2 regions of the Cellulosimicrobium sp. G4 BAM 1002 genome follow, and region 1 is predicted to be linked to the other one. Evidence: predicted binding sites of a transcription regulator. Region 1 holds the regulator's gene; the other holds the start of a gene.
What was found. Region 1 encodes Rex, which represses fermentation and respiration genes when NADH is low (regulators of the CRP and FNR family bind a similar motif). Its sites were predicted from a motif close to CTTGTGAANNNNTTCACAAG; they were not measured.

Region 1 (10,497 bases):
CGCTCCGCGGCGTCCATCGCGTGGTCCTTGACGACGAGCATCCCGAGGAGCGTGGCCGCCGCGACCGCCGCCATGACGACGAACACCGTGCGCAGCCCGAAGAGCTCGCCGAGCAGCCCGCCGACGGCGGCGCCGAGGGGCATCGTCCCCCACGCGACGAGGCGATAGCAGGAGTTCAGGCGGCCGAGCAGCGCGTCGGGCGTGATCCGCTGGCGCAGGGAGAGGGTGACGACGTTCCACACCGCGATCCCGGCGCCTCCCACGGCGAAGACGGCCCCGACCACCCACACGCTGGTCGTCACCGCGGGGGCGGCCACGAGCGCCACGGTGCTGAGGACCGTGAGCGCGAGGGACCGCGCACGGCCCACGCGCGCCACGACGCCTTCGGCGACGAACGACCCGGCGAACGCCCCGACGGCGGTCGTCGTGAGCAGGGCGCCGAACGCGGGCTCCGACAACCCCATCGGCGACGTCGGCCCCACCGCGTAGAGCACGAAGACGGCGAACACGGCGTTGGTGGCGAAGTTGATACCGCCGACCATCATCGCGAGCGTGCGCAGGATCCTGTCGTGCCACAGGAACCTCAGCCCCTCGGCGATGTCGGCGCGCAACGTGGTCGACGACGTCCGTTGCGGACGGTACGACCCGGGGATCCCGAGCAGCAGCACGACGGCGAGCGCCCACAGGGCCCCGGGCAGGCCGAACGCGACCGCCGCGCCGGCCGCGACGAGGAGACCGCCGAGCGGCGGCCCGACGAACTGGTTGGCCGTGAGCTCGGCCGCGTACAGGCGACCGTTGGCGCGCGGGAGCGCCGTGCGGGGCACGACCTGCGGCAGGATCGACTGGGCCGACGTGTCGTAGAGCGTCTCCGTCACGCCGACGCCGAACGCCACGACGTACAGCACGACGATGCTCCCTGCACCGGGGACGAGAGCCACCGCGGCGAGCGCCGCCACGAGCAGGGCCCGCGCGACGTTGGCACCGATCATGGCGTGCCGACGGTCGAGACGGTCGGCGAGCGCGCCCGCCGGGAGCGCGAAGAGGAGCCAGGGGAGCGTGAGCGCGAACGTCAGGCCCGCGACGAGCGCGGGCGAGTCGGTGTACCGCACGGCGACGAGCGGCAGCGCGACCTTGAGCACGCCGTCGGCGAGGTTGGAGACCGTCGACGCCAACCAGAGCCGGCGGAACGGCACGCCGAGAGGAGCTGCCGTCCGGCGTCGTCGGCGTGGGGCACGGGCCATGCCGCCCAGGATGACACACTGATCGAAGAAACCCAATCGATCGAGAACACTGGACCGGACGTGCCTACGATGTCCCCATGACCGCGCTTCCGGAGGAGCGACCCGAGGGATCGAGCGACGCGCCCGCCGCCGACCCGCGCCCCGTCGCCCACGACATACCCCGGCGACGTCCGCCGACCGCTCTCGAGGCGAAGGCTCTCGCCCACCCGCTGCGTCAACGCATCGTGCGCCAGTGCGGCACCCGCGAGATGACGAACAAGGAGCTCGCCGACCACCTCGGCGTCCCGCCGGGCACGGCGCTCCACCACGTCCGGCTCCTCGTCCGCGCCGGGCTCCTCGAGGCGGCGGAGGTCCGCACCGGCGCGGGCGGCGCGCTCGAGCGGCCGTACCGCGCCACCGGGGCCACCTGGTGGCTCGACGACCCCCTCCAGGAAACCGCACCCGACGTGCGGTTCGGTCCCGTCGCCGCCGCGCTCGACGACGCCCTGGCAGCCGGACCCGACGCCGTCACGACCTTCGCGACCTTCCGCCTCCACCTCTCCGACGACGACCTCGCCGAGCTGGACCGCCGCATCCTCGCCGTCCTCGACGAGTACGTCGCGACCGACGACGACCGCCTCGACCGCCCGCTCCACCGCGGCCTGTTCGTCCTGCACCGCCCCGTGCCCTGACCTGTCGCCGACCCCGGCTCAGGGGCGGGCCGCGAAGCGCTCCAGGAGGTCGGCGTGGCCGGAGACGATGAGGAGGTCGTTCGCGCTGATCCGGGTCTCCGGCGTGGCGTAGAGGAAGTCCTCGCCCGGTGATTTCACGCCGATCACCGTGACGCCGTAGCGCTCGCGCACCTTGGACTGCGCGAGGGTGAAGCCCTGGACCTCCTTCGGGGGACGCATCTTGACGATGGTGAACCCGTCCTCGACCTCGATGTAGTCGAGCAGCTTGCCGGACACGAGGTGCGCGACGCGGGCACCGGCGTCGGCCTCGGGGAAGACCACGTGGTGCGCGCCGATCCGCTGGAGGATGCGGCCGTGCTCGGCGGAGACCGCCTTGGCCCAGATCTGCGGCGTGCCGAGGTCCACGAGGTTGCCGGTGATGAGCACGCTGGCCTCGAGCGAGGTCCCCACGCCGACGACCGCGACGGGGAAGTCGCGCGCGCCGAGCTGCTCGAGCGCGACCGGGTTGGACGCGTCGGCCTCGACGAGCGGGAGCTGGCCGCTCCACTGCGCGACGAGGTCGGGGTCACGCTCGACCGCGAGCACGTCCTGGCCGAGGCGGTCGAGCGTCGCCGCGATCGCCGTCCCGAAGCGGCCGAGCCCGACGACGAGGACGCCGGCGTCCTTGCGCGGCGCCTTGGCCTCGTCGCGCCGCGCCCGCTCGGCGCGGCCACGCTCGACGATGCGCCGGGCGACGGGGTCTGCCGGGAGGTTGCCCTTGGCGGCGCCGGGGGAGAGGGGGTCGGTCACGGTGGAGCCTTTCCTGGGTGTCCCGCGCGGACGCGGAGGGTGGAGGTGAGATCGCACGACGGCGGCCGGTCGCGCCGTCGTCGGGGCTCACCCGATGATGGGGCGCTCCTCGGGGTAGCGCACGATGCGGCGCCGGTCGCGCAGGGCCAGCGCGGCGGCGAACGTCATGGTGCCGGTGCGCCCGACGAACATGAGCGCGACGAGCACGTACTTGCCCGCGTCGGGCAGCTCGGGCGTGATGCCCGTGCTCAGGCCGACGGTCGCGAACGCCGAGATCGTCTCGAAGAGGATGACGTCGAGCGACTCGCCGGTGATCTCGAGGAGCAGCAGGCTCGACAGGAGGACCGCCGTCGCGCCGACGAACGACACCGCGACGGCGAGGCGCAGCGTGTCGCGCGGGATGCGCCGTCCGAACGCGTCCATGTCGCGGTCGCCGCGGGCCTCCGAGACGATGGCGATGAGCATGACCGCGAGGGTCGTGACCTTGATGCCGCCGGCGGTCGACGCGGAACCGCCGCCGACGAACATCAGCGCGTCGGTGATGAGCCAGCTCGCCTCGTGCATGTTGGCCGTGTCGACGGTCGAGAACCCGCCCGAGCGCGGCATGACGCCCGCGAACAGGGACGCGAGGAGCTTCTCACCGAACGAGAGCGGGCCGAGAGTCCCCTTGTTCGTCCACTCGAGCGCGGCGAAGAGGACCGTGCCGACGACCACCAGCACCCCGCTCATCGTCAGCGTGAGCTTCGTGTGCAGGCTCCACTTGTCCGCCCGACGGCGGCTGCGCAGGACGTTGAGGATCACAGGGAAGCCGAGCGACCCGATGAACACGCCGAGGACGATCGGCAGGCAGAGCATCCAGTCCCCGACGTACGGCATCAGGCCGTGCTCGGTAGGGACGAAGCCCGCGTTGTTGAACGCCGAGATCCCGTAGAAGATGCCGTGCCACGCCGCCTCGCCCACGGTCTCCTCGAGGACGAGGAAGCGCGGGAAGAGCAGGAGCGCGATGAGCAGCTCGAGGGCCGTCGAGGTGATGATGACGACGCGGACGAGGGAGCCGACCTCGCCGAGCCGCGTCGTCTTGGTCTCCGACGCCGTGAGGAGCTTCTGCGTGAGCCCGATCCGGCGTGAGACCGCCATCCCGAGGATCGACGCGAGCGTCATGACGCCGAGGCCACCGATCTTGATGCCGATCAGGATGACGACCTGGCCGTACGTCGACCAGTACGTGCCGGTGGGTACCACGACGAGACCGGTGACGCACACCGCCGACGTCGCGGTGAACAGCGCGTCGACGAACGGCGCGCTGCGGCCGCTCGCCGTCGCCCAGGGGGCGAGCAGCAGCGCCGTGAAGAGCGCGATGACGCCGGCGAACACCGTGACGGCGAGGCGCGCGGGCGACTGCCGGGCGAGGCGGTCGACGATCTCCCGCCCCTTGAACAGGCGCCCGGTCATGCTCGTCGGCATGGAGCCTCCCTCACCACTCGCGTCACTCTGCCACGGGCACCGGGACCCGTCATGTCGCCGCTCCGGCGCCGGGACATCATGCCTCCTCGACGGTGCGGCCGGGTACACGGACGTGCGTCGCGGCGTGCCCGTCCGGCGGCCGGTCGCCCCGGGCGGGCGTCCGCCGTCGGGCGTTACGGTGAGCCATGCCCACGACCGAGCCCTCGTCGTCGCCGGCCGCACCCTCGTCGTCGACGGCGGCCGCGCCGTCCTCGCGGACGGCACCCGGCGCCGATCCGGGTCGGTCGCCCGGCTCGTGCATGGTGTGGAGCCCGGAGCTCCTGAGCTACGACTTCGGGCCGGGACACCCCATGGCACCGACGCGCCTCGAGCTCACGATGGGGCTCGTGGAGGCGCTCGGGCTCCTCGGCGGTACTGACGGCGCGGGCGGCTCCGACGGGCACGACGTCGAGGTCGTGGCGCCGGCGCCCGCTGCCGACGACGTCCTGGCCCTCGTCCACGAGCCCGCCTACGTCGCGGCGGTGCGTGCCGCGTCCACGACCGGGACCCCCGACGAGCGCCGCGGCCTCGGCACCGAGGACGACCCCGTCTTCCCGGGCATGCACGAGGCGGCCGCGCGGATCGTCGCCGGGTCGTACGAGGCCGCGGGAGCGATCGCGGCCGGCCGCGTGGTCCACGCGGTGAACGTCGCCGGCGGGATGCACCACGCGAAGGCCGGGGCCGCGTCGGGCTTCTGCGTGTACAACGACGCCGCGGTCGCGATCCGGCGCCTGCTGGACGACGGCGTCGAGCGGGTCGCGTACGTGGACCTCGACGCGCACCACGGGGACGGCGTCGAGGAGATGTTCTGGGACGACCCGCGCGTGCTGACGGTCTCCGTGCACCAGAGCGGCGCGACGCTGTTCCCCGGGACCGGGCACCCGACGGACGTCGGCGGCCCGCACGCGGAGGGGTCGGCGGTCAACGTCGCCCTGCCGCGTCGCACCGACGGCGCTCGCTGGCTGCGCGCCGTCGACGCCGTCGTGCCGCCCGTGCTGCGCGCCTTCCGGCCCGACGTCCTCGTCACCCAGCACGGCTGCGACGCGCACGGCGACGACCCGCTGTCCGACCTCGACGTGTCGGTCGACGCGCAGCGCACCGCGCTGGCGCAGGTGCACGCGCTGGCGCACGAGCTCACGGGCGGGCGCTGGCTCGCGCTCGGAGGGGGCGGGTACGCGATCGCACGCGTCGTCCCGCTCGTGTGGTCGGCCGTCGTGGGGGAGGTCGTGCACCGGCCCGTGACCGCGGGCACGCACCTTCCCGAGAACTGGCGTGCGCGCGTCGCCGAGGTGGCGGGCTTCGACGCGCCGCTCGAGTTCGGGCCGCCCGTCGACGTGCGTCGCTGGCGCGACGGGTTCGACCCGGACGACGACGTGGACCGCGCTGTCGTCGCCACCCGACGTGCGGTCTTCCCCCTCCTCGGGCTCGACCCGCACTTCGACTGACGCCTGACGCGGTCAGCGAGCGGCAGTTCACGCTGGTTCCCGCACCCTGCGTCACGGGGCACGGGCGCGAGCGGGTAGTCTAGGGGGCGGATTTCTCTCGTGTTGGTCGGCTCGAGCGCCCTCGTGGACGCCGGGCGCCCCGATCAACCGTGGACCACACGCGGCCGGTCGACCGGTCGCCGACCGACACGCCGCTCGAGCATTGCGAGGACCGTATGGGCTCCGTCATCAAGAAGCGCCGCAAGCGCATGGCCAAGAAGAAGCACCGCAAGCTGCTTCGCAAGACGCGTCACCAGCGTCGTAACAAGAAGTGACGTCGCGCGCGTCCTGAACGCGCACGACGACCGCGAGCCCGGCCCCTCCTCGAGGGACCGGGCTCGCCCCGTCTCCGGCACTTTCGCGCCGCGTGCGTCTCTAGCCCGCATCGTCGGGTCCGCGTGCGGGGCGGCGTCGGTGCTCGGGCTGGGTTGGGCGGTCTCGTGGTCGGGTTCGCGTGCGGGGCGGCGTCGGTGCTCGGGCTGTCCGCGCCGTCACCGTGGTCCGTCGGGCGGGGGTCTTGGGAGCGCGGCCTTGACGCCCTTCGCATCCGACGCCGCCCCACCCGCTCAGCCACCACCCCACCCAGGCGGACGACTGGTCCCGGACCCGCCGAGGTAGAACCGTGGTCGCACGAAGTAGAACCAGGTCCGTCGAGGTAGAACCGTGGTCGCCGAAGTAGAACCGTGGTCGCGTCAGTGGCGACGGCGACGGAGGGCGTGGGGCTTTGCCAGCCGAGGCGGTGCGGCCCGCGTTCGTGGCGACCATGCGGTCACGGCCCGTCGAGCATGCGCTTCTCGCCCGTCACGTGCTCAGGACGAGCCGCAACGACATGCTCGGCGCAGCACCCGGGGGGCGGTCGCCCGGGTGAGCACCGACCGGGGTGGGACGACGCCGGGAGGGGTGGGTGGGGGCGCCGCGTCGTGGTCGGGCCTGGCGGGAGCCGCGAGGAACGAGCGGCGGATGGTAGACGCGGCGCCCCCACCCACCCCGACACCCAACCCGACCAAGCGCCGTCCGACATGACCACGGTTCTACCTCGGCGGACCACGGTTCTACCTCGCGCGACCACGGTTCTACCTCGGCCGACCACGGTTCGACCCCCCGCGCGACCGGGGTTCTCCCTCGGCGGAGGTGCGGTCAGAGGCGGGAGATCCGGCGGTCGACGGCGCGCCGTACCGACCGCAGGACGAGTGCCGCGGCCCACGCGGCGCCGGCCCAGCTCGCGGTGCGCATGCTGCTGCGGGCGACGCGACGCCGCCGGCCACGGAACTCGCGGATGGGCCAGCCGACGTCCTGCGCGTGACGGCGCAGCCGGGCGTCGGGGTTGATCGGGCAGGGATGCCCGACGGCCTCCATCATCGTCACGTCGTTGAGCGAGTCGCCGTAGGCGTACGACCCCTCGAGGTCGAGGTCCTCGCGCTCGGCGAGCGCTCGCACGCCGGCCGCCTTCGCGCGCCCGTGCATCATGTCGCCGACGAGCCGCCCGGAGTAGAACCCGTCCTCGTGCTCGGCGACGGTCCCGAGCGCGCCGGTCGCGCCGAGGCGGCGTGCGATGAGCTCACCGATCTCGACCGGGGTCGCGGAGACGAGCCACACCTGGTGCCCTGCGGCGAGATGCTCGTCGATGAGCCGGCGCGTGCCGGGGTAGATGCGCAGGGAGAGGACCGTGTCGTAGACCTCCTCGCCGATGGCGGTGACCTCGGCGACGGAGCGGCCGGCGATGAGCGCGAGGGCGCGGGAGCGGATGCGGTCGATCTGCTGCTTGTTCTCGCCGAAGAGGAGGTAGCGCGCCTGGTGGACGGCGAAGCGCACGAGGTCGCCGGTCGAGAAGAACTCCCGCTGGTACAGGGCGCGCGCGAGGTGGAACGACGACGCGCCGCGGATGATCGTGTTGTCGACGTCGAAGAACGCGGCGGTGCGGTGCGCGGGGGCTGGCGCGTCCTGGGTGGCGCGGTGCGTCCCGGGGGTCCGGGAGGGGCCCGGACCGCTCGACGTCGCCATGCCCTCCACTCTATGCCGTCGTACCACCGTGCCCTCGTACCCTGGGGACGTGAGCACCCCGGAGCAGCCGACCCCGCCCGTCCTCCTGTACGGCAGGCAGGGGTGCCACCTGTGCGACGACGCCCGGGTCGTCGTCGAGGCAGTGTGCGCCGAGGCGGGGGTCGCCTGGGCGGAGGTCGACCTGGACGACCCGGCGACGGATCCGGCGGTGCGCGAGCAGTACGGCGAGTACGTCCCGGTGGTGACGGTCCGGGGGGTCCAGCAGGGCTTCTGGCGCGTGGACGCGCGTCGGCTCGCACGCGCCGTGGGCAGGATTTCGGGCGCACGCGCCGACCTGGGATGATCGGCACGAACGAGGAGCGACCGTCGACGAGGACGGTCCCAGGACAACGGTGGTGACGGTGGCTGAGCAGGTTGTCGGTGAGGTGACGGCGCCGGGTATCCCCAGCGCGACGGTGGCGCGGCTCCCGTCGTACCTCCGGGCGTTGCGGGACCTCGTGGCGCGCGGCGTGACGACGACGTCGTCGGTCGAGCTCGCGGAGCTGTCGGGCGTGGGCCCGGCGCAGCTGCGCAAGGACCTGTCGTTCCTCGGGTCGTTCGGCACCCGTGGCGTGGGCTACGACGTGGACTCGCTCGCGCAGTACATCACCGAGGCGCTCGGGCTGGTGGACGAGCACCGGATCGCCATCGTCGGCATCGGCAACCTCGGGCACGCGCTCGCGAACTACTCGGGGTACGAGCAGCGGGGGTTCCACGTCGCGGCGCTCCTCGACGCGTCGGCGGACGTCGTCGGGACGCGGGCCGCCGGGATCGTCGTGGAGCACGTGGACTCGCTCGAGGAGGTCGTGGAGCGCGAGAAGGTGACGATCGTGGTCCTCGCGACTCCCGCCGCGCACGCGCAGACCGTCGCGGACCGCGTCGTCGCGGCGGGCGTGCGGGAGATCCTCAACTTCGCGCCGCGCGCGCTGCAGGTCCCGCCGGACGTGGACGTGCGCGGCGTGGACGTCGGCAGCGAGCTGCAGATCCTCGCGTTCCACTCGCAGGCACGGGCCCTCGCCGAGGCCCGGGAGTAAGTCGCGCGCGGTAGGCGCCTGCCCAGTCCTCTGGTGGGCCCGACGCGGGCACGCCGGTCTCGTCACCTGCCGGCGCACCGCTCTGCGGAGGTGTGGGTACGGCGAGAGGCCGCGTGCTCATGCACGCGGCCTCTCGGGCGGCGCCCCTGCCGGGGGGGGGGGGGGGCGACGGTTGCCCGGCTGGGGGCCGGGCTCGGCGTCAGGCCTGCTTGATGGCCGAGACGTCGAGCGAGATCTTGATCTTGTCGCCGACGAGCACGCCGCCGGTCTCGAGGGCGGCGTTCCAGGTGAGGCCGAACTCCTTGCGGGAGATCTCGGTCGAGGCCTCGAACCCGGCGCGCGGGTTGCCGAACGGGTCGGTCGCGGTGCCGGCGAACTCGGTCTCGAGCTCGACGGGCTTGGTCACGCCGTTGATGGTCAGGTCGCCCACGACGACGTAGTCGTCGCCGTCGCCCGTGATGCTCGTCGACGTGAACGTCCACGTCGGCTTGTTCTCTGCGTCCCAGAAGTCCGCGCTGCGCAGGTGGTTGTCGCGGTTCTCGTCACCGGTGCTGACCGAGGCGGCGTCGAGCTCGGCGGTCACGGACGTCGACTCGAGGTCGTCGCCGACCGTGATCGAGCCGTTCGTGATGGCGAGCGTCCCGCGCACCTTGGAGATGCCGGCGTGACGGACGGTGAACGCCGCGTGCGAGTGCGACGCGTCGAGGGCGTAGGTTCCGGTCGTGAGGCCGGCGGGCAGCGACGTGGCCATGGGTGCTCCTGGAGGTCGTGGTCCCTGCGGGACGCAAACTGGTTGAAGGTTCAACTTCGTACGGCGGTATCAACATACGCGGTCGCGCCATCTATTCCCAGCAGGATGGAAGAATGCCCATGACGCCCCGTCAACCGAACGACAGGACCCTATGCACCGCCCGAGGACCTCATGACCAGCAACGACGTCGAGACGTCGGCGACCGGACGCCCCGCCACGGATCTCGTGACCGGCGCCGAGCCCCGGTGGCTCGACGCCGATCAGCAGCGCCTGTGGCGTGCCTACCTCGACGGCACCGTGCGGTTCATCGAGGCGCTCGGCCGGGACCACGAGGAGCGGTCCGCGGTGTCCCTCAACGAGTACGAGCTGCTGGTGCGCCTCTCGGAGAGCCCTGACCGCACGCTGCGCATGTCCGCCCTCGCCGACGGGCTCGCGCGCTCGCGGAGCCGGGTGACCCACACCGTCGCGCGCATGGAGGCGCGCGGGCTCGTGCGTCGCTCGGCGAGCACGGGCGACCGGCGCGGCGTCAACTGCGAGATGACGGCCGAGGGCTACCGCGTCCTCGTCGCCTCCGCGCCGACCCACGTCGCGGCCGTCCGCCGGTACATGGTCGACGTGCTGACTCCCGAGCAGTTCCAGGCGCTCGGCGAGGCGATGGCCGTCGTCGCCGAGGCGTGCAAGCAGGATCGGGAGGCCTGACCGCGGGAGGTCCCCGGTCGGCTCGCCGTCCGGGTGCGGTGCTGCCGCGCGGAGTGCGGGACACTGGTGCCCATGGTCTCCACCATCGTCCACCTCCTGCGCCACGGCGAGGTCCACAACCCTGACGGCGTCCTCTACGGACGGATCTCCGGCTACCACCTCTCGGAGCGCGGCCACGAGATGGCCCGCCGTGTCGCCGCCCACCTCGCGGGCGAGCCCGGCCCGGACGGGACCTCGCGGCCCCGGGCGGACCTCGTCGTCGTCACGGCCTCCCCGCTCCAGCGT
Region 2 (10,497 bases), 1.0 Mb from region 1:
CCTCAGAGCGCGCCGTGGAAGGTGCGCGAGAGCACGTCGAGCTGCTGCTCGCGCGTGAGGCGGACGAAGTTCACCGCGTACCCGGACACGCGGATCGTCAGCTGCGGGTAGTTCTCGGGGTGGTCCATGGCGTCCAGGAGCGTCTCGCGGTTCAGCACGTTGACGTTCATGTGGTAGCCGTTCGACCCCACGTAGGCGTCGAGGAGGCCGGCGAGGTTCGTGACCTGCTCGTCCTTCGTGCGTCCGAGGCCGCTCGGCACCACGGTGTTGGTGAGCGAGATGCCGTCCTGCGCCTCGTCGTACGGGAGCTTGGCCACGGAGAGCGCCGAGGCGAGCATGCCGTGCGTGTCGCGGCCGTTCATCGGGTTCGCGCCCGGCGCGAACGGCTCGCCCGCCCGACGGCCGTCGGGCGTGTTGCCCGTCGCCTTGCCGTACACGACGTTCGACGTGATGGTCAGGACCGACTGGGTAGGCACCGCGTCGCGGTAGGTCGGGTGCGTGCGCACCTTCGCCATGAACCGCTCGACGAGGTCGACGGCGATCGCGTCGGCCCGGTCGTCGTCGTTGCCGTACGTCGGGTACTCGCCCTCGGTGACGTAGTCGACGACGAGACCGCGCTCGTCGCGCACCACGGAGACCTTCGCGTGCTTGATCGCGGACAGCGAGTCGGCCGCGACGGACAGGCCCGCGATGCCGCACGCCATGGTCCGCAGCACGTCCTTGTCGTGCAGCGCCATCTCGAGGCGCTCGTACGCGTACTTGTCGTGCGACCAGTGGATGCAGTTGAGCGCCTCGACGTAGGTCGCGGCGAGCCAGTCCATCGTCGCGTCGAACTTGGCCATGACGTCGTCGAAGTCGAGGACGTCGCCCTCGACGGGCGCCGCCACCGGGGAGACCTGCTTGCCCGAGATCTCGTCGCGCCCGCCGTTGATCGCGTAGAGCAGGGTCTTGGCGAGGTTCACACGGGCGCCGAAGAACTGCATCTGCTTGCCGACCCGCATCGGGGACACGCAGCACGCGATCGCCGCGTCGTCGCCCCAGGCGGAGCGGATGAGCTCGTCGGACTCGTACTGCACGGCCGACGTGTCGATCGACACCTGCGCGCAGAAGTCCTTGAAGCCCTGCGGCAGCTCCGGGCTCCAGAACACCGTCATGTTCGGCTCGGGGGCCGGGCCGAGGTTGTACAGCGTCTGGAGGAAGCGGAACGAGTTCTTCGTGACGAGGGGCCGCCCGTCCTCGCCCATGCCGCCGATCGTCTCGGTGACCCACGTCGGGTCGCCGGAGAACAGCGCGTCGTACTCGGGCGTGCGCAGGAACCGGACGATGCGCAGCTTGATGACGAAGTCGTCGACGATCTCCTGCGCCTGCGACTCCGTGATCCGGCCGGCCTCGAGGTCGCGGTCGATGAAGACGTCGAGGAACGTCGACGTGCGCCCGAGCGACATCGCGGCGCCGTTCTGCTCCTTCACCGCGGCGAGGTAGGCGAAGTAGAGCCACTGCACGGCCTCGCGGGCCGTCGTCGCCGGACCGGAGATGTCGTAGCCGTACTCGGCCGCCATGTCCTTGAGCTCGCCGAGCGCGCGGATCTGCTCCGCGTGCTCCTCGCGCTCGCGCACGACCTTCTCGCTGAACGGCTGCGTGTCCAGCTCGAGCTTGTCGAGCTTCTTAGCGGCGACCAGCGCGTCGACGCCGTAGAGCGCGACGCGGCGGTAGTCGCCGATGATCCGGCCGCGGCCGTAGGCGTCGGGCAGGCCGGTGATGATGTGCGAGCTGCGGGCAGCGCGCACGTTGGGCGGGTAGACGTCGAACACGCCCTGGTTGTGCGTCTTGCGGTACTCGGTGAAGACCTTCTTGAGGGTCTCGTCGACCTCGTAGCCGTAGGTCTGCAGAGCACCCTCGACCATGCGCCAGCCGCCGTTCGGCATGATCGCGCGCTTGAGCGGGGCGTCGGTCTGCAGGCCGACGATGACCTCGTGCGCCTTGTCGATGTACCCGGGGGCGTGGGCGGTGATCCCGGCCGGCGTGTGCGGGTCGACGTCGTAGATCCCCATCTCCCGCTCCTCGGGGAACATCGCCGACAGCGTCGACCAGATCCCGGTCGTGCGCTCCGTGGGCCCGGCGAGGAACGAGGCGTCGCCCGTGTACGGGCGGTAGTTGCGCTGGATGAAGTCGCGGACGTCCACGTGGTCGCGCCACGGGCCGTCGACGAAGCCCTCCCACGCGGGCACGCGTGCGGTGTCGGCCGTGTCGCCCTCCGCGGCGCGGGTGCCGCCGCTCGTCGTGCCGGGTGCCTCGGAAACGCTGGTCATCTGGACCTCCCTCGAACCTGGCGCGCGGGTCCGCGCGTCGGCCGGCTCCCGTCTCCCGACGGGTTCCTTCGCCACCTCCAGGCTAGGGACCCGACGCCCCTCGCGGAGGGGTTCCGGGCCCTCCGGGGACCTAGGTCCCGAGCCGGGCGGGACCCTCCAGGAACGGCGGGATCCTGCGGTTTCCCGGCCCCTTGCCCGCGATCGTGCCCCGGTCTTGTGATGACCTTCACAAGGCTGTCCGACCCTCGATCGCGCAGGCTGCGCGCGGCCGTGACGCAGGACACGGACGCTCGTCACACGCTCACCGGACGTGCCGACGGCATCCGTGTGAGACTGCCCGGGTGAAGCGCACCGTAGGGGTCGAGGAAGAGTTCCTGCTCGTCGGGGAGGACGGCCACCCGGTCGCCCGGGCGGCCGAGGCGCTCGAGGCGTCGGGCACGGACGACAAGGGCGGCGGGACCGGCTCGCTCGAGTCGGAGTTCATGGAGGAGCAGCTCGAGACCGCGACCCATCCGCGGCGCGAGCTCGACGACCTCGCGACGGAGATCCGCGACGGCCGCCGGCGCGCCCAGGAGGCCGCCGACCGGGTCGGAGCGCGCGTCGCCGCGCTGTCGACCTCTCCCCTGCCGTTCGAGGGCACCACCGTCTCGCGCCTGCGCTACCTCGAGGCGCGCGCGGCCTTCGGCCTCACGGCACGCGAGCAGCTCACGAGCGGGTGCCACGTGCACGTCGCCGTCGCGGACGACGCGGAGGGCGTCGCGGTCCTCGACCGCATCGGGCCCTGGCTGTCGACGCTGCTCGCGCTGAGCACGAACTCCCCGTTCTGGCAGGGCCAGGACAGCGGGTACGCGAGCTTCCGGTCCCAGGTCTGGTCGCGCTGGCCGACGTCGGGCCCGACCCGGGCCTTCGGGTCGCCCGAGGCGTACCACGAGGCGGTCGACGGCCTCGTGGCGACCGGCACGATCCTCGACGAGAACATGGTCTACTTCGACGCCCGCCTGTCGTCGCGCTACCCGACGGTCGAGATCCGCGTCGCCGACGTGTGCCTCGACCCGGACACGGCGACCCTCGTCGCGGCGCTCAGCCGGGGGCTCGTCGAGACGGCCGCCCGCCAGGCCGCGGACGGCACGCCGGGACCTGAGCTGCGCCCCGAGATCCTGCGCACGGCGTCGTGGCGCGCCGGCCGCTCGGGCCTCGCCGAGGACCTCGTCTCCCCGCTCACCTGGCGCCCGGCGCCCGCGCACGACGTCGTCGGCCAGCTCGTCGCGCACGTGCGCGACGCACTCGTCGACGCGGGCGACCTCGACGCGGTCACCGAGCTGCTCGGCCGGCTCTGGGCGGGCGGCACAGGTGCCGCACGTCAGCGTGCCTGGCACGCCGACGGCGGGGGCGACCTGCGGGCCGTCGTCGAGCGCGCCGTCGAGGTCACGCACTCCTGAAAGACGGCTCCCCCGCTCGTCCGCCCCGGACGGACCGGGCGCGGGTCCGCCACGGTCCGTCCGGTCAGACCGTAGCGGGTGCCGACGACGCGAGCACGAGCGCGTGCACCGTCGTGGCAGCCGTGACCTCGAGCCCGTCACCGTCCGTCCAGGCGCGCCCGTGCGAGACCCAGGCCGTGCGCACGCCCGCCGCCCGTCCCGCGGCGACGTCGAGATGGGCGGCGTCGCCGACCATCCACACCTGCTGCCGATCGACGTCGGTCGCGCCGACCCGCTCCAGGGCGATCTCGAGGAGCCGCGGGTCCGGCTTGGCGACGCCCTCCTCGTCGGACACGACGACGGCGTCCACGTGCGGCTCGACGCCGCAGCGCGCGATCTTGCCGCGCTGCTGGGCGGACGTGCCGTTCGTCACGACGACGACGCGGTCACCGGCGGCACGGAGCCCGTCGAGCGCGGCGAGCACGCCCGGATAGGCCTGGACGTGCTGGAGGATGCCGAGGCGGAACCGCGCGACGACGGCGTCCAGGTCGGCGGCCCACCCGAGCCGGTCGACGATCACGCGCGCCACGTCCCGCTTCGGGGCGTGGCCGCCCTCGTCGGCGGAGACGATCGCGGCGACGTCGGCAGCGTCGCCGCCCGCGTCGGCGACGGCGCTGCGCGCCCAGGCGGCGAACGCGTCGTCCCGGCCGACGAGCGTGTTGTCGAGGTCGAGGAGCCAGATCACGCGCCGGACCCTACCCCGCGCGTCGGCCTGGTGCGCCGGCGTACCAGGCCGGCCTCGCCGTGCCGGCGTCGGTCGCGCGGCCGTCAGTCGCGCGCGAGGGCCGCGAGCGCGTCGAGGACGTCGCGCGCGACGTCGGCCGCCGTGAGGCGGTAGGCCGAGGCGACCTGGTCGCGCGTCGCGTGGTCGAGGAACTGCGCGGGCAGGCCGAGCGCGTGCACGGGCGTCCGCACGCCCGACTCGAGCGAGCGCTGCGCGAGGAGCGATCCCGTCCCGCCGTCCGCGACTCCGTCCTCGACGCTCACGACGAGGTCGTGCTCCCCCGCGAGCTTGACGAGCGCGCTGGGCACGGGCAGGACCCACGTGGGCGACGCGACGGTCACGTCCACGCCGTGCGCCGTCAGGGACTCGGCCGCACCCAGGGCCACGCGCGCCATCGACCCGGCGCCGACGAGGAGCACCCGGCGACGGGTCGGGGCCGCGGCGCCCGACGCCGCTCCGGCCTGCGTCGACCCGGCCGGGACGGCGAGCAGGTCCACGCCGTCGACGGTGTCGACGGCGGGCAGCGCGTCCGAGAGCGCGCCCTTGGGGTAGCGCACGACGGTCGGGGCGTCGTCGACGTCCACGGCCTCACGCAGCGCGGCGCGCAGCGTGGCCTCGTCACGCGGCGCGGCGAGGCGCAGGCCGGGCACGATGCGCAGCATCGCCATGTCCCACATGCCGTTGTGGCTCGCGCCGTCGTCACCGGTGATGCCGGCGCGGTCGAGCACGAACGTCACGCCCGCCTTGTGGAGCGCGACGTCCATGAGGACCTGGTCGAACGCGCGGTTGAGGAACGTCGCGTACACGGCGACGACGGGGTGCAGGCCGGCGAACGCCATGCCGGCGGCCGACGTCGCGGCGTGCTGCTCCGCGATGCCGACGTCGAACGTCCGCTCGGGGAACGCCTGCGCGAACGGCTTGAGCCCCACGGGTTCGAGCATGGCCGCGGTGATCGCGACGACGTCGGACCGGCGACGGCCGATCTGCACGATCTCGTCGGCGAAGACGCTCGTCCAGCCGAAGCGCGACGGCGCGACGGGCAGCCCGGTCTCGGGGTGGATCTTGCCGACGGCGTGGAAGCGGTCCGCGACGTCCTGCTCGGCGGGCGTGTACCCGCGGCCCTTCTCCGTGATGGCGTGCACGATGACGGGCGCGCCGTACGCCTTGGCCCGGCGCAGCGCGTGCTCCATCGCCTCGATGTCGTGGCCGTCGACCGGGCCGACGTACTTGATGCCGAGGTCCTCGAACATTCCCTGCGGCGCGACGACGTCCTTGAGGCCCTTCTTCAGGCCGTGCAGCCACTCGTACGCGAACCGCCCGGGAGCGCCCGACCGGGAGAGCGTGCGCTTGCCCCACTGCAGGAAGCTCTCGTAGCCGTGCGTCGTGCGCAGCGTCGACAGGTGGTGCGCGAGGCCGCCGATGGTCGGCGAGTACGAGCGCCCGTTGTCGTTGACGATGATGACGAGGCGTCGGTCCTGGGACTCGGCGATGTTGTTGAGCGCCTCCCAGGCCATGCCGCCCGTCAGGGCGCCGTCACCGATGACCGCGACGACGTGCCGGTCGGTGAGCCCGCGCACGACGTTCGCCTTCGCGATCCCGTCGCCCCAGGACAGCGCGGTCGACGCGTGGGAGTTCTCGACGACGTCGTGCTCGGACTCGGCGCGCGACGGGTAGCCCGACAGGCCGTCCTTCTTGCGCAGCGCCGAGAAGTCCTGGCGGCCCGTGAGCAGCTTGTGCACGTAGGACTGGTGGCCCGTGTCGAACACGAACGTGTCCGTGGGCGAGGAGAACACCCGGTGCATCGCGAGCGTGAGCTCGACGACTCCGAGGTTCGGCCCGAGGTGCCCGCCGGTGCGCGAGACGGAGTCGACGAGGAACGTGCGGATCTCGGCGGCGAGCTGTCGTGCCTGCCCCGGTGTCAGCCGTTGCACGTCCTCCGGCGAGGTGATCGTGCTCAGCAGGCTCATGCAGTGCTCCCGTTCCGTTCCCGTGCGACCAGCCCGAGCAACTCTAGGCGCTCCGGGCGGGTGACCCGCGCAACGGTGCGCGGGGCGACGGGACCTTCACGCCATTGACGCACACTCCGGCGGCAGCCGCACGCATCGCCCGACGATGGAATCGTCATTCCGCTCTGCGGACAATGGATCGGCACGACCTCGTAGGATGGAGCCATGCGCTTCCTGCCCGGACAGTCCCCCGCGACCGACCTCACCTACGGCGACGTGTTCCTCGTCCCGTCGCGCTCCGAGGTCGCGTCGCGCTTCGACGTCGACCTCTCGACCGACGACGGCACGGGCACGACGATCCCGCTCGTCGTGGCCAACATGACCGCCGTCGCCGGCCGGCGCATGGCCGAGACGATCTCGCGCCGGGGCGGCATCGCGATCATCCCGCAGGACGTGCCCACCGACGTCGTCGCCGACGTCGTCGCGGACGTGAAGTCCAAGGACCCGGTCATCGAGACACCCGTCGTCGTGGGCCCCCACGACACCGTGCACACTGCCCTGACGCTCATCGGCAAGCGCGCGCACGGCGCCGCGGTGGTCGTCGACGCCGGCCGCCCGGTCGGCGTCGTCACGGAGGCCGACTGCGCCGACGTCGACCGTTTCACCCAGGTGCACCAGGTCATGACGACCGACCCGCTCGTCCTCGACGCGTCCGTTCTCGACGGCGGCCGGTCCGGGCTCGAGGCCGCGTTCGACCAGCTCCACGGCGCCCGCCTCAAGGTCGCGCCGGTCACGCGCGACGGCTCGCTGCTCGGCGTCCTCACGCGCAAGGGCGCGCTCCGCTCCTCGGTGTACTCCCCCGCGCTCGACGGCCAGGGCCGCCTGCGGGTCGGGGCCGCCGTCGGGATCAACGGCGACGTCGCGGCCAAGGCGAAGGAGCTGCTCGCGGCGGGCGTCGACGTGCTCGTCGTGGACACCGCGCACGGGCACCAGACCAAGATGCTCCAGGCGCTCGACGCGGTGCGGTCCGTCGGCCCGGACGTCCCCGTGGTCGCGGGCAACGTCGTGACGGCCGACGGCGTGCGCGACCTCGTCGCCGCCGGCGCGGACATCGTCAAGGTCGGCGTGGGCCCGGGCGCGATGTGCACGACGCGCATGATGACCGCCGTCGGGCGCCCGCAGTTCTCCGCGGTCCTCGAGTGCGCCGCGGCGGCGCGCGAGCTCGGCAAGCACGTGTGGGCCGACGGCGGGGTGCGCCACCCCCGCGACGTCGCCCTCGCGCTCGCCGCGGGCGCGTCCCAGGTCATGATCGGCTCCTGGTTCGCCGGCACCTACGAGTCCCCGGGCGACCTGCACGACGACGGCACCGGGCGCCTCTACAAGGAGAGCTTCGGGATGGCCTCGGCGCGCGCCGTCGCGGCGAGGAACGCCGGCGGGTCGCCGTTCGACCGCGCCCGCAAGGCGCTCTACGAGGAGGGCATCAGCTCCGGGCGAATGTTCCTCGACCCGCACCGGCCGGGCGTCGAGGACCTGCTCGACGAGATCACGTCCGGGCTGCGCAGCTCGGCCACGTACGCCGGCGCGACGAGCCTCGCGGAGTTCGCCGAGCGCGCCGTCGTGGGCATCCAGTCCGCCGCGGGGTACGAGGAGGGCCGCCCGCTCCCGGTGAGCTGGTGACCGGCGTGCCCGCGCGGGACCAGCTCGCCGCGCTCGCCGTCGACGGTGGCGCGTGGCCGGTGCCCTGGCGGCTCGCCGTCGGCTCGCTCGACGACCGCGCCCGGCCCGCGGCGGTGCTCCTGCTGTTCGGCGTGCTCGACGGCGCGCCCGCCGCGCACCCGGCCGGAGCGGTCCCGCGTGACCTCGACGTGCTCCTCCTCGCCCGGGCGGCCACGCTCGGTCACCACCCCGGGCAGGTCGCCTTCCCGGGCGGGCGCATCGACCCCGGCGACGACGGCCCCGTCGATGCGGCGCTGCGCGAGGCCGTGGAGGAGACGGGCCTCGATCGTTCCGGCGTCGACGTCCTCGGCACCCTGGGCGAGCTGCCCGTGCCCGTGAGCAACCACCTCGTCACCCCGGTGCTCGGGTGGTGGTCCCGGCCGACGCCCGTCCGCGCCGTGGACGTCGCCGAGTCGGCGCACGTGTTCCGCGTGCCGGTCGCCGACCTCCTCGACCCGGTCCGGCGCCGGACCGTCACGGTTCGCAACGGCCGGCGCGTGCACAAGAGCCCCGGCTTCCTCGTCGAGGCGGACGGCCGGGAGCACCTGGTGTGGGGCTTCACGGGCGGCATCCTCGACGCGCTGTTCGACCGGCTCGGCTGGACCGAGCCGTGGGACCGGTCGCGGACGCTCGACGCACCGCTCTGACCTGCGCAGAGGCCGTCCGGCGGTACGGTCACGGGGTGCCCGCGACGCCCTCCGCCGAGGTCGACGTGGCCGGCGGTCCGGAGAGCCGCTTGCCGAACGCGGGCGTCCCGGTGAGCGTCGCGTACGACCGCCGGACCATCTCGGCGAGCACGTCGAGGTCCACGTCGTCGAGGTCCTTGACGTACACGCAGGCCTTGCCGACCGTGTGCGGCCCGAGCCGCGCGAGCAGCTCGGCGTGCTCGTCGACGCCGTCGGTGAGGTACAGCGTCGTCGCGGCCTTGCGCGGCGAGAACCCGACCGCCGCCATGTCGCCCTCGCGGCCGCTCGCGTAGCGGTAGTGGTAGGAGCCGAAGCCGACGATCGACGGACCCCACATGCGCGCCGGCTCGCTCGTCACCTCGGACATCAGCCGGACGAGCCGGAGCGCGTCACGGCGCCGCACGGGGTGCTCCACCGCCCCGACGAACGCCGAGACGTCCGCGCCGGTCGGCCGGGTCGTGCTCTCGTTCGATCCCATGGGACCAGTGTGCTCCGCGGTGGTCCCGGCGTCACCGCCGACCACGGCAGGGCGGCCACCCATTCGCTCGACGACATGCGACTTCTGATTGACGTACGGCAGAAGTCGTGCCTAGGGTCGGCGGACCGGTCGCGACGGAGGCGTCGTGGACCGGCACACCGTCGGTGTCGGCGGTGCGACGAGGATGTCGAGAGGAACACGATGACGAAGTCCAGCTTCACGACCCGTACCCTGCGCGCCACCGCGGGCTCCGCGGCCACCCTGGCCCTCCTGCTGGGCGCGGCGTCCGGCGCTGCTGCTGCCGGCCAGGGCGAGGGTCGTCCCGCAGACGCCGGCCGCACCGTGCCGGCGAGCAAGGTCTCGATCCAGATGTTCAGCCTCATCCCCTGGGTGAACGAGGTCGGCCTCGACGCCGTCCTCGGCGAGCTGGCCGCCATGGGGTACAAGAACGTCGAGCCGTTCAGCGGCAACTTCTCGGGCTACACGGCGGAGGAGTTCGCCGCGCTGCTCAAGAAGCACGGCCTCAAGGCCTCGGCGTCGCACAACAGCACCGACGAGGCCACGTTCGACCAGACCCTGGCGTACGCCAAGACCATCGGGCAGCACTACGTCGGCTCGGGCGGCTTCGCGAGCCCGGGGATCGGCAGCTACGAGGACGTGCTCGCGACCGCCGAGACGCTCGACCGGCTCGGCGAGCGGGCCAAGAAGCAGGGCCTGCACAAGATCTTCGGCCACAACCACCAGCAGGAGTTCACGACGCAGTACGTCGTACCCGAGACCGGCGAGCTGAAGTCGGCGTGGGAGATCATCGCCGACAACACCGACCCCCGGTACGTGACGTTCGAGGTCGACGTGCTGTGGGCGTACGACGCCGGTGTGGACGTCGTGGCCCTCCTCGAGGAGTACGGCGACCGCATCGAGCTCCTGCACGTCAAGGACGGCTTCCTCAACGGGGACGCCCGGGCGACGTTCGCCGACGTCGGCGAGGGCGAGATCGAGTGGGAGCCCATCCTGCAGGCCGCCCAGGGCAAGGTGAAGTACTACACCGTCGAGTACGACTTCGCCCCCGACGGGCGGAACTTCGCCGCTGACTCGTTCGACTACCTGACGAGCCTGACCTACTGACGAGCCCGGCACGTCGCCACGACCTGCTCGGGCCG

Region 2: the regulator Rex is predicted to act here: its motif matches at 2,523-2,542, upstream of pflB (formate C-acetyltransferase).

The regions. Positions count from the first base shown of each region.
Region 1 covers NZ_CP182109.1:1,149,035-1,159,531, forward strand. Annotated here, with positions in the region: gene ACMXGY_RS05185 (MFS transporter) at 1-1,241, opposite strand, end outside; gene ACMXGY_RS05190 (ArsR/SmtB family transcription factor) at 1,319-1,912, shown strand; gene ACMXGY_RS05195 (potassium channel family protein) at 1,931-2,635, opposite strand; gene ACMXGY_RS05200 (TrkH family potassium uptake protein) at 2,789-4,165, opposite strand; gene ACMXGY_RS05205 (acetoin utilization protein AcuC) at 4,465-5,649, shown strand; gene ACMXGY_RS05210 (30S ribosomal protein bS22) at 5,865-5,963, shown strand; gene ACMXGY_RS05215 (HAD family hydrolase) at 6,826-7,689, opposite strand; gene ACMXGY_RS05220 (glutaredoxin family protein) at 7,739-8,032, shown strand; gene ACMXGY_RS05225 (redox-sensing transcriptional repressor Rex) at 8,091-8,762, shown strand; gene ACMXGY_RS05230 (YceI family protein) at 8,962-9,513, opposite strand; gene ACMXGY_RS05235 (MarR family winged helix-turn-helix transcriptional regulator) at 9,685-10,212, shown strand; gene ACMXGY_RS05240 (histidine phosphatase family protein) at 10,285-10,497, shown strand, end outside.
Region 2 covers NZ_CP182109.1:2,166,426-2,176,922, reverse strand. Annotated here, with positions in the region: gene pflB (formate C-acetyltransferase) at 3-2,309, opposite strand; gene ACMXGY_RS09770 (carboxylate-amine ligase) at 2,651-3,748, shown strand; gene ACMXGY_RS09765 (HAD family hydrolase) at 3,813-4,472, opposite strand; gene dxs (1-deoxy-D-xylulose-5-phosphate synthase) at 4,556-6,478, opposite strand; gene ACMXGY_RS09755 (GuaB1 family IMP dehydrogenase-related protein) at 6,683-8,134, shown strand; gene ACMXGY_RS09750 (NUDIX hydrolase) at 8,131-8,820, shown strand; gene ACMXGY_RS09745 (DUF1801 domain-containing protein) at 8,849-9,337, opposite strand; gene ACMXGY_RS09740 (sugar phosphate isomerase/epimerase family protein) at 9,539-10,462, shown strand.